2 regions of the Saccharospirillum sp. genome follow, and region 2 is predicted to be linked to the other one. Evidence: predicted binding sites of a transcription regulator. Region 2 holds the regulator's gene; the other holds the start of a gene.
The links. Region 2 encodes sigma-54, which starts transcription at its own class of promoters, with help from an activator protein. Its sites were predicted from a motif close to TGGCACNNNNNTTGCTNT; they were not measured.

Region 1 (4,715 bases), on a different contig from region 2:
CGCCAAGCTATAGTTAGGTGGCTCGGTCTTGGTGGTTGGGTTTACTGAGTTGGCAGATTTCCGTGCCAGCCACCGGGTAGCCCTATCTGGGGTCGGCGTAAATCCGTCCATGGAGCCTAGGCCGCAACATCCATGTTGCGGACTACCCCAGATAGGGCTACCCGGCAGCTGACACTCAGTCTCGCATCAATTTTTAACCTGACAGTTAATGCAAACACTGTCCGAGTGTCTCTAGTCTCTTTCCTATAAACCGGAACCTGCATGTTGCATCCGATAGTTACCCGATTGCTTCACCTCACCTTCTTGGCCGCTTTGTTGTTGGGTTGGTCCGGTTTGGTTTCAGCCGAACCCGGCAACCAGGTAATCCGCGTCGGCGGCGACGACAGTTACCCGCCCTACGAATTCATTGATCAGGATGGCAATATCGCTGGCTACAACGTCGATATGACCCGGGCCATCGCCGAGGTGATGGGCATTGATGTTGAGATCACCCTGGATAGCTGGTCAATCATGCGGGAAAAGCTGGAAAACGGTGAAATGGACGTGCTGCAGGGCATGGTGGCCTCGGCGGAGCGGGAGCGGGAGTTTTCGTTCAGTGCGCCCTCAGTGGTCGTGAACTATTCCTTTTTTGCGCGCAAAGGGGACCCGGAACCAAACAGCTACGAGGACCTGAGAGGCAAGTCTGTTGTCGTTCAGAACGAAGGCATCGTGCATGATTTTTTGCGTGAGAATGACTTCGGGGTGGAGATCATTCCGGTGCGCGCCCATTCCGATGCCCTGCGCCAACTGGCGGCGGGCAATTACGACTATGCACTGGGTGCCACTCTGCCCAGTTTGTATTACAGCCAGGAACACCAGCTATCGAACATTGGGGTGGTATGGCGGCCACTTCGGCCACTGCCCTACGGCTACGGGGTTAAAAAGGGCAATGAGGAGATTTTGACGCTGTTTTCCGAAGGGCTTGCCATTCTACGCAACACCGGCCGACAGCAGGATATCTACGACAAGTGGCTGGGAACGCTGGAACGCCAGAGGCAGGGCACCACGAACTGGCGCTTGCTCGGCATCATCGCCGCCATCAGCAGTGCCGTATTGCTGCTTGGTCTGGCTTTGGTGTCGGTCTGGATTCGTACCCTGCAGCGCCAGGTAGAACGCCGCACCCAAGAGGTTAAAAAACAGCAGCAGCAGCTGATTCAGGCCGACAAGATGAGTTCCCTGGGTACCCTGGTCTCCGGCGTAGCCCACGAAATCAACAACCCGAGTGGTCTTATTCTGCTGAATCTGCCCATGCTGAAAGACGCCTGGGAAGACGCTCTGCCGCATCTTGATGTTCTGTACGAGCAGCGTGAAGGGTTCGAGATTGCGGGGCTCGATTACCGCCGCATTCGCCACGAAATCCCTTACATCATCAACGAAATGAACGAAGGCGCCCAGCGCATCAAGCGCATCGTCAACGATCTGCGCGATTTTGCCCGCCAGGAAGCCACCGACGCGATCGAGCCAATGAATCTGAACGACGTGGTCTCTACGGCCGTACGCTTGCTCGATGTGACTATTCGCGGTTACACCAATCGGTTCAGTTTAATCCTCGACCCTTATTTGCCATCGATGCTGGGTCACCCCCAGCGCATTGAACAGGTGGTGATCAACCTGATCATCAACGCCTGCCAGTCGCTGCCGGACGACCAGCACGGGGTGAAGGTCGAAACCCGTATCGACCATATTCGTCAGCGCATAGTGCTGTCTGTACACGATGAAGGCTGCGGCATTGAACCGGACGCCATGCCCAACCTGACCGACCCTTTCTTTACCACCAAGCGCGAACAGGGCGGTACCGGGCTTGGCTTGTCGGTCTCGGCCGGTATCATTAAAGCCTACGATGGCACCATGAAGTTTCATTCACGCCCCGGTGAAGGCACCCGGGTAGACGTCACCTTTCCGTGGAAGATGGTCGAACCTCAATGACAGACAATAAAAACAAGAAACGCAGTCTTTACCCTGAATTTGGGGTGCTGCTGATCGACGATGAGCCCTCCTACCATCGCAGCCTGGGGTTGATGCTCGAACGCAAGGGAGGCATCACCAACCTGCACTATTGCCAGGACAGCCAAGAGGCCATGAGCTACCTCGAACACCATGCCATCGGCGTGGTATTGCTCGATCTGAACATGCCGCACAAATCCGGCAAAGACTTGCTGATCGAAATGGCTGAAGCCTTTCCGGACGTTACGGTCGTCGTCATCAGTGGTCTGAATCAGGTCGAGACCGCGGTGGAGTGCCTGCGTCTGGGCGCCTTTGATTTTTACGTGAAGACCACCGAGTCGGCGCGCCTGCTCGAAGGCATCAAACGCGCCATTCAGTTGCAGGAAATCAAACGGGAAAACCAGGAGCTGCGCCACCGGGTACTGAGTCGCCGGCTAGATTCACCCGAGGCCTTCGCCAACATCCTGACTCAGAGCCGAAGCATGGCTTCGGTGTTTCAATATCTGGAATCAGTCGCGAAAAGCTCACAACCAGTTATGATCTGCGGCGAAAGTGGTACAGGTAAAGAGCTGATTGCCCGGGCGGTTCACACCCTGAGCGGCCGCCAGGGCAAGCTGGTAACGGTCAACGTGGCCGGGCTCGACGATCACATCTTTAACGACACCCTGTTCGGGCACCGCAAGGGAGCCTTCACCGGTGCCGACCAGGAACGGCGTGGCCTGGTTGAAGAAGCATCGGGCGGCACTCTGTTTCTGGACGAAATTGGTGACCTGAGCCCCAGCAGCCAGGTCAAGCTGTTGAGGCTGCTGCAAGAAGGCGAGTTCTACCCCATAGGCGCAGACCGACCGAAGCGGCTTCAAGCTCGCATTTTCGTTGCCACCCATCAGGATCTGGCCGAGCGCCAGCGCGAAGGTGTCTTTCGGCGCGACCTTTATTATCGGCTGTGCACTCACCAGGTACTGATCCCGCCTCTGCGTGCGCGCCGCGAAGACATCCGCCTGTTGTTTACTTTCTTCGCCGAACAGGCCGCCGACGACCTGGGCAAACCCCTGCCAGAATTCAGCCCGGACCTCTGGGCTGCGCTTCAAGCTTACGAATTTCCCGGAAACGTGCGTGAGCTGCGAGCCATCGCCTTTGACTCGGTGAGCCGGCATCACGGCGGTGCTATGACTCGCCAGGACCTGCATCTGTTCAACCATCCCCAGGATGCTGATGGCTCCTCTCACGACAACACCCTGGTTCATTTCGCACCAGACAACCGTTTGCCTACCCTCTCTGAAATCGACGACCTGCTGATTGCCGAAGCCATGCACCGGGCTGACTACAACCAGTCGATTGCGGCTCGAATTCTCGGCATCTCGCAGCCCGCTCTGAGCAAACGCCTGAAGCGGCAACGAGAATTAGAATCGTGATCCAATCCACAAAAACTCGCCAATCTATTCCTTTGGTTATAATTATTCCATTGGTTATAGCCGTTCCTTTACGCCACACTGACAGGCCCTTGACGGCCCCGGGGCCTACGTAAAGTACCGCCCCAGTGCACTTTCTCAGACCAATCGTATGCACTGCCTTGGCGCAGTGCGGAATTTAGCTCGCCCCAGACCGGCTAGCTATTCCTCTGGTTATAATCCTCCCTTTGCCAATCTCACCCGAAAAAGCCAATAAAACCTTATATTTCAGCATGTTAGAGTGTATCGATACAAATTGGCCCCATCCTTGCTATTCTTTAACCGCATCGAACCATAATAAAAATTTAGGCGACCCAGTTGCCGCTCGATCCTCCTTACAGACTGCAAACGCGTTAGTGTTTGCATCGTGTTTGTTTTCGGTCACGAGCCGGAAGCGAGAATCCGCACAGACCTCCGGTCTGCGTGGTCTTCAATGCTTGGGTGCACCGACAGGTCTGCCAAAGCCGATAATAAAAGCAATGAAATAATGGAGAGTAAAATGCTTAAGAAACTGACTAGCACAAGCGCCGTAGCAGCGTTGTCACTGTCTGTACTGGCCGCTGGCGTACAAGCCGGTGAGACCGTTGATGCCATCATGGACAATGGCTACATTCAGTGCGGTGTTAACACCTCTCTGGCAGGTTTCTCAAACGCCACTGGCGGTGAATGGGCCGGTCTTGACGTCGACCTGTGCCGCGCCGTTGCCGCAGCCATGCTGGGTGACTCGGAAGCAGTTCGTTTTACTGCTCTGACCGCCAACCAGCGTTTTACTGCCCTGCAGTCTGGCGAAGTCGACATCCTGTCACGTAACACCACCTGGACTCTGACCCGTGATACGTCATTGGGTCTGAACTTCGCTGGCGTTAACTATTACGACGGCCAGGGTTTCATGGTTCGTAAAGACCTGGGTGTTACCAGTGCCAAAGAACTGAGCGGTGCTGCTATCTGCGTTGAGCCAGGTACTACCACCGAGCTGAACCTGGCTGACTACTTCCGTGCTCAGGGTATGGACTTCGAACCGGTTGTGATCGAAAACACTTCCGAAGTAACAGCGGCGTTCTTCGCAGGCCGTTGCGACGTTTACACCACAGATGCTTCAGGTCTGGCCTCTGCACGTAACGTTTCTGCTGAAAACCCGGCTGATTACATCATCCTGCCAGAAATCATCTCCAAAGAGCCGCTGGGCCCAGCTGTTCGCCACGGTGATGACGAATTCATGGACATCGTTCGCTGGTCTTTGAACGCCATGATTGAAGCAGAAGAGTATGGTGTTAGCTCAGACAA
Region 2 (4,715 bases):
GTGCCGACGTAGATAAACTGGCGGTCGACTACCCAGAGTGCATCCAACTGAGTGGGCAATTCCCGTCGTCTCAAATAGCGCAACACGGCCTCAAGCCTTACGTCGGCCCGAACGGTGATGATGTCGGTGTTCATCAGGCCGCCGGCGGAATCTTCAGGGTAGGCCAGCAGACCTTCGACCCTGGCCCGCTCTTCAGGCGGCATGAGACCGAGAACTTCGCTGGATAGCTGCGGCGAGACCTGTTGCAGCATGTCGGCCAGGTCATCGCGGTCGAGATCCTGGGTGGTCTCCAGAATCTCGTAAGCCGACATCTGACCGAGAAAAGCCTGCTGCAAATCGTCGTTCAGATGCGACAGGACTTCACCTTGCTGGTCTTCATCCAGGAACTGCCAGAGCAGTTCGCGCACCCGCCCGGGGGTGGATTCCATGATGTGGGCGATTTCGACCGGCGCCAGTTCTTCGTCGCAGAGGCGTTGCACCTGGTCTGCGTCGCCTTGATCGAGGGCATTGATAAGCGTGAGCCGGTGTTGGTCCAGTTGGTCCTGATTCAGTGCAGTGGCCATACAACTTCCCTGAAGGGCTGTGCCTGGGCTGCAGGCGAGGTTTACGAGGGCTTAGAAGAGAGTGTAGCCGCTGGTTAAAACCCAGATAAAGGGGTTAATCGGGCATCGTGTCTTGAAAAAGGCTCAAAAGTGGCAGGAGAACAGCTTACTCAGATTCGTCGAAGCGGTTTTGTACCAGCGTCAGTAATGCCCCCCAGGCTTCGGAAGCATCCGGGCCCTCGATGCGAACAGTCAGTTCAGTGCCTTGACTGGCGGCCAGCATCATCACCGACATAATGCTCTTGGCATCGGCCTCACGACCGTTCTTGACCAGCACAATGTGGCTCTCGAACTGACCGGCGATGCCGACCAGTTTAGCCGCCGCCCGGGCATGAAGGCCGAGCTTGTTGATGATGGTCAGTTGTTCGTCAATCACGCTTCGTCGTGCCCCATGTCCCGGTGTCTGAGCTGAACGCTTGGATACTTGGCAGAGAAGGTACCATAGAGTTGTTCACAAATGTAAACGCTGCGATGTTGCCCGCCCGTGCAACCGATAGCAACGGTGAGGTAAGCGCGTTGATTAGCTTCATACTGACGCAACCAGCGGTCGACAAAGCGGCGAATGTCTTCGAACATTTCGGTGACGGCTGGTTCGCGCTGCAAAAATGCCTGAATGGGTTCATCCCGGCCGGTGTAGACACGCAGCGATTTGTCCCAGTAGGGGTTGGGCAGGCAGCGAACATCAAACACCAGATCGGCATCGCGGGGCAGACCGTGCTTGAACCCGAACGACAGAAACTGGAGGGCGATGCCGCGAGGTTTGCGAATAACGCGGGAGCGAATTTGGTCACGCAGCTCCTGCAGTGACAAACTGCTGGTATCAATTTTCAACTGGGCCAGTGCCGCTACTGGTGCCAGCAGCTGAGCCTCATGAGCGATAGCCTCTGCCAGCGAGCGATGCTGATCGGTCAGCGGGTGTTTGCGACGCGTAGCGGAAAAACGTTGCAACAGTATGGTTTCATCGGCATCGAGATACAGGATTTCCGGAACCAGATCGGTTTGCAGTGAAGCCAGAATCTCGGGTAAGCGGGATATCCCCTGAGGCGACATCCGTGCATCGATGCATACGGCGGTATTGGGCTGATCGGTACTGGCAGACATCCATCTCACCAGTTCGGGCAGCAAAGCCGGGGGTAAGTTGTCGATGCAGTTAAAGCCTGCATCTTCCAGTGCGTTCAGGACGGTACTTTTGCCCGATCCTGATCGACCGCTGATTAATATCAGCCGGAATGGAGTGGCCGTCGTCGCCATGGCGGTCAGAATCCCTTGAAGAAGAGCCGGTAGAGTTCATCGGGATCCCGGCTATCACGCAGGGCAGCAACCGTATCGGTGTCATTGAACCGCTCCACTACAGCGGCCAGCAATTGCAAATGTTCATCGGTGGCGGTTTCGGGAACCACCAGCGCAAACATCAGATCGACGGGTTGTCGGTCCGGTGATTCGAAATCGACGGCTTCGTCCAGTTTAACCAAGGCAGCAACCGGACGGTCGATGTTAGCCAGTCGGCAATGGGGCAGGGCGATGCCCTGTCCCAGTCCGGTGGAACCAAGTCGTTCCCGGGCAATCAGTTGATCGAACAGATCGAGTTCGGTGACGCCCGGTACTGCATTGGCCAGGCGTTCTGCCAGGGTTTGCAGTACGCGTTTTTTGCTGGAGCCGAACGCGCCGATAAAGGCGCGTTCAACGGTCAGGACTTGGTCCAGAGGTATCATGATTAACGTGAATTCCCGTGCATTCGATCAACTGTCTTCTCTTTGTGTTTGAGCAGTTGACGGTCCAGTTTATCCGCCATCATATCGATAGCGGCATACAAGTCATCGTGTTCAGAGTCCGCATGAATCTGGGCGCCCTTGATGTTGAGTGAAGCTTCGGCTTTTTGTCGCTGTTTTTCAACACTGAGGGTGATTTGTACATTGCCAATCTGGTCGAAGTGTCGCTCCAGTCGGTCCAGTTTCTGACCGACATAGTCGTTCAGTGCTTCGGTAACTTCCACATGGTGACCACTGATATTGACTTGCATAGTCCGCTCCTCTTGCAGTGATGGATCTGCCGCATCCGGTGATCAGGATGTCAGCAGGGCAATATTATCCGGGTTCCCTTTGCCTCTTTCAGTCTAGCTCCTAAAGCAGAATTTGGCGCCTGTGCTGACCGCTTTCAACCTTGGGCCTTTTTAATCAATTGCTTTAAATCAGTCGTTTACGCTCATTTGACGGAGGAATCATCATGGCCTCACGATATTTGGCAATGGTACGGCGAGCCACCTGAATGCCCTTGTCACCGAGCAGTGTCGCAATTTTTGCATCGCTCAAAGGTTTGCGCGGATTCTCTGCAGCGACCAGTTTTTTGATGATGGCGCGAATAGCGGTACTTGAGGCTTCTCCGCCACTGTCGGTGCTGACGTGGCTGCTGAAAAAGTACTTGAGTTCAAAGATGCCTCGTGGCGTGTGCATGTACTTTTGCGTGGTCACCCGTGAAATGGTCGACTCGTGCATTTCAACGGCTTCTGCCACGTCGTGTAATACCAGGGGTTTCATGGCTTCTTCGCCATACTCCAGAAAACCGCGCTGATGTTCGACAATATTGGTGGCTACTTTCAACAGGGTTTCGTTCCGGCTCATCAGGCTTTTGATGAACCAGCGGGCTTCTTGCAGGTGGTCTTTCAGATAGGTGTTGTCGCTGCTTGAATCGGCCCGTTTGACCATGGATGCGTAGGAGACGTTGACTCTCAGTTTGGGCGCAATCTCGGGGTTCAATTCAACCAGCCAGCGATTATTCTTGATGTCTTTGCGAACGATGACATCGGGCACTACGTATTCTTCTTTACCGCTTTCGATCTGGTTACCAGGCCGGGGGTTGAGACTCTGAATCAGCGCAATGACGTCGCGCAGCTCTGGCTCTTTGAGTTTGGATTTACGCATCAGTTGGCTGTAATCGCGTGACGCGAGCAGATCCAGGTAGTTGTTGACGACGGTTAAGGCAGCCTCACGCCAGGGTGTGTCTTCACTCATCTGGTTTAACTGAATGGTCAGACAGTCAGCCAGGTCGCGGGCGCAGACGCCGGGCGGGTCGAAATGCTGAACACGGTGCAACACCGCCTCGACTTCGTCCATTTCCAGCGGGTCATCGAGGTTTGCCATATGCCCGGTCAGGCCCTCGAAAATATCGTCCAGGCTTGAAGACAGGTAACCCTCGGCATTGACGCTTTCGATCAGGCTCTCGGCTATTTGCCGGTCGCGATCGGTCATGGTGGTCAGATTGAGTTGCCAGTTGAGATGATCCCAAAGTGAATCGGTGGTGCCGTAGACGTTTTCAAAATTGAAATCGTCGTCGCCGGACGGCAGGCCATGACTGGTGGGAGCGTGGGTGTAAATGTCATCCCAGGAGCTGTCTACGGCCAGATCGTCCGGTATGTGTTCGGCGATTTCCAGCTCACGCTGATCACCCTCGTTAGAGTTTGCTGTGTTTTCCGCGTCGCTGGTGGCTTTCTGGTCAATTGACTGGCTGTTTTTTGAATCGGCCGCACCGCTTTCATCGATATCCTCGCGGACCTCGAGCATGGGGTTGCTTTCGAGTGCCTCCTGTATCTCCTGTTGCAGATCCAGAGTCGACAGTTGCAGCAGGCGAATGGCTTGTTGCAGCTGAGGCGTCATGGTCAGCTGTTGGCTCATTTTCAGTTGTAAGGAGGTCTTCATAGAGCGTTATATGTGCCTTTGGCCATGGTTATAAGCGGAATTGGTCGCCTAAATACACTTCACGAACGGTGGCGTTGTTCAAAACGTCCTCCGCTGTCCCTTCTGCAATGATGTGGCCATTACCCACGATGTAGGCTTTTTCGCAGATGTCGAGTGTCTCCCGGACGTTGTGATCGGTGATCAGAACGCCAATACCGCGATCTCTCAAGTGATGGATTATAGCTTTAATATCGCCGACGGAAATGGGGTCGACGCCGGCAAAGGGTTCGTCCAGCAGGACAACCGCCGGCTCCATGGCCAGGGCCCGGGCGATTTCGACACGTCGCCGTTCACCCCCCGACAATGCCATACCCTGGCTGTCACGAATATGGGTAATGTTAAATTCACCGAGCAAAGACTCCAGCTGTTGTTTCTGCTGGGC

Region 1: WEB54_RS12195 (amino acid ABC transporter substrate-binding protein) is a predicted target of sigma-54. The motif match lies at 3,689-3,706, and genes of this name have one in related genera.

What each region holds. Positions count from the first base shown of each region.
Region 1 is NZ_JBBECH010000065.1:10,959-15,673, forward strand. It holds gene WEB54_RS12185 (transporter substrate-binding domain-containing protein) at 262-1,965, shown strand; gene WEB54_RS12190 (sigma-54-dependent transcriptional regulator) at 1,962-3,395, shown strand; gene WEB54_RS12195 (amino acid ABC transporter substrate-binding protein) at 3,931-4,715, shown strand, end outside.
Region 2 is NZ_JBBECH010000088.1:38,403-43,117, forward strand. It holds gene mgtE (magnesium transporter) at 1-563, opposite strand, end outside; gene WEB54_RS16375 (HPr family phosphocarrier protein) at 709-978, opposite strand; gene rapZ (RNase adapter RapZ) at 975-1,853, opposite strand; gene WEB54_RS16385 (PTS sugar transporter subunit IIA) at 1,859-2,314, opposite strand; gene raiA (ribosome-associated translation inhibitor RaiA) at 2,317-2,622, opposite strand; gene WEB54_RS16395 (RNA polymerase factor sigma-54) at 2,786-4,294, opposite strand; gene lptB (LPS export ABC transporter ATP-binding protein) at 4,323-4,715, opposite strand, start outside.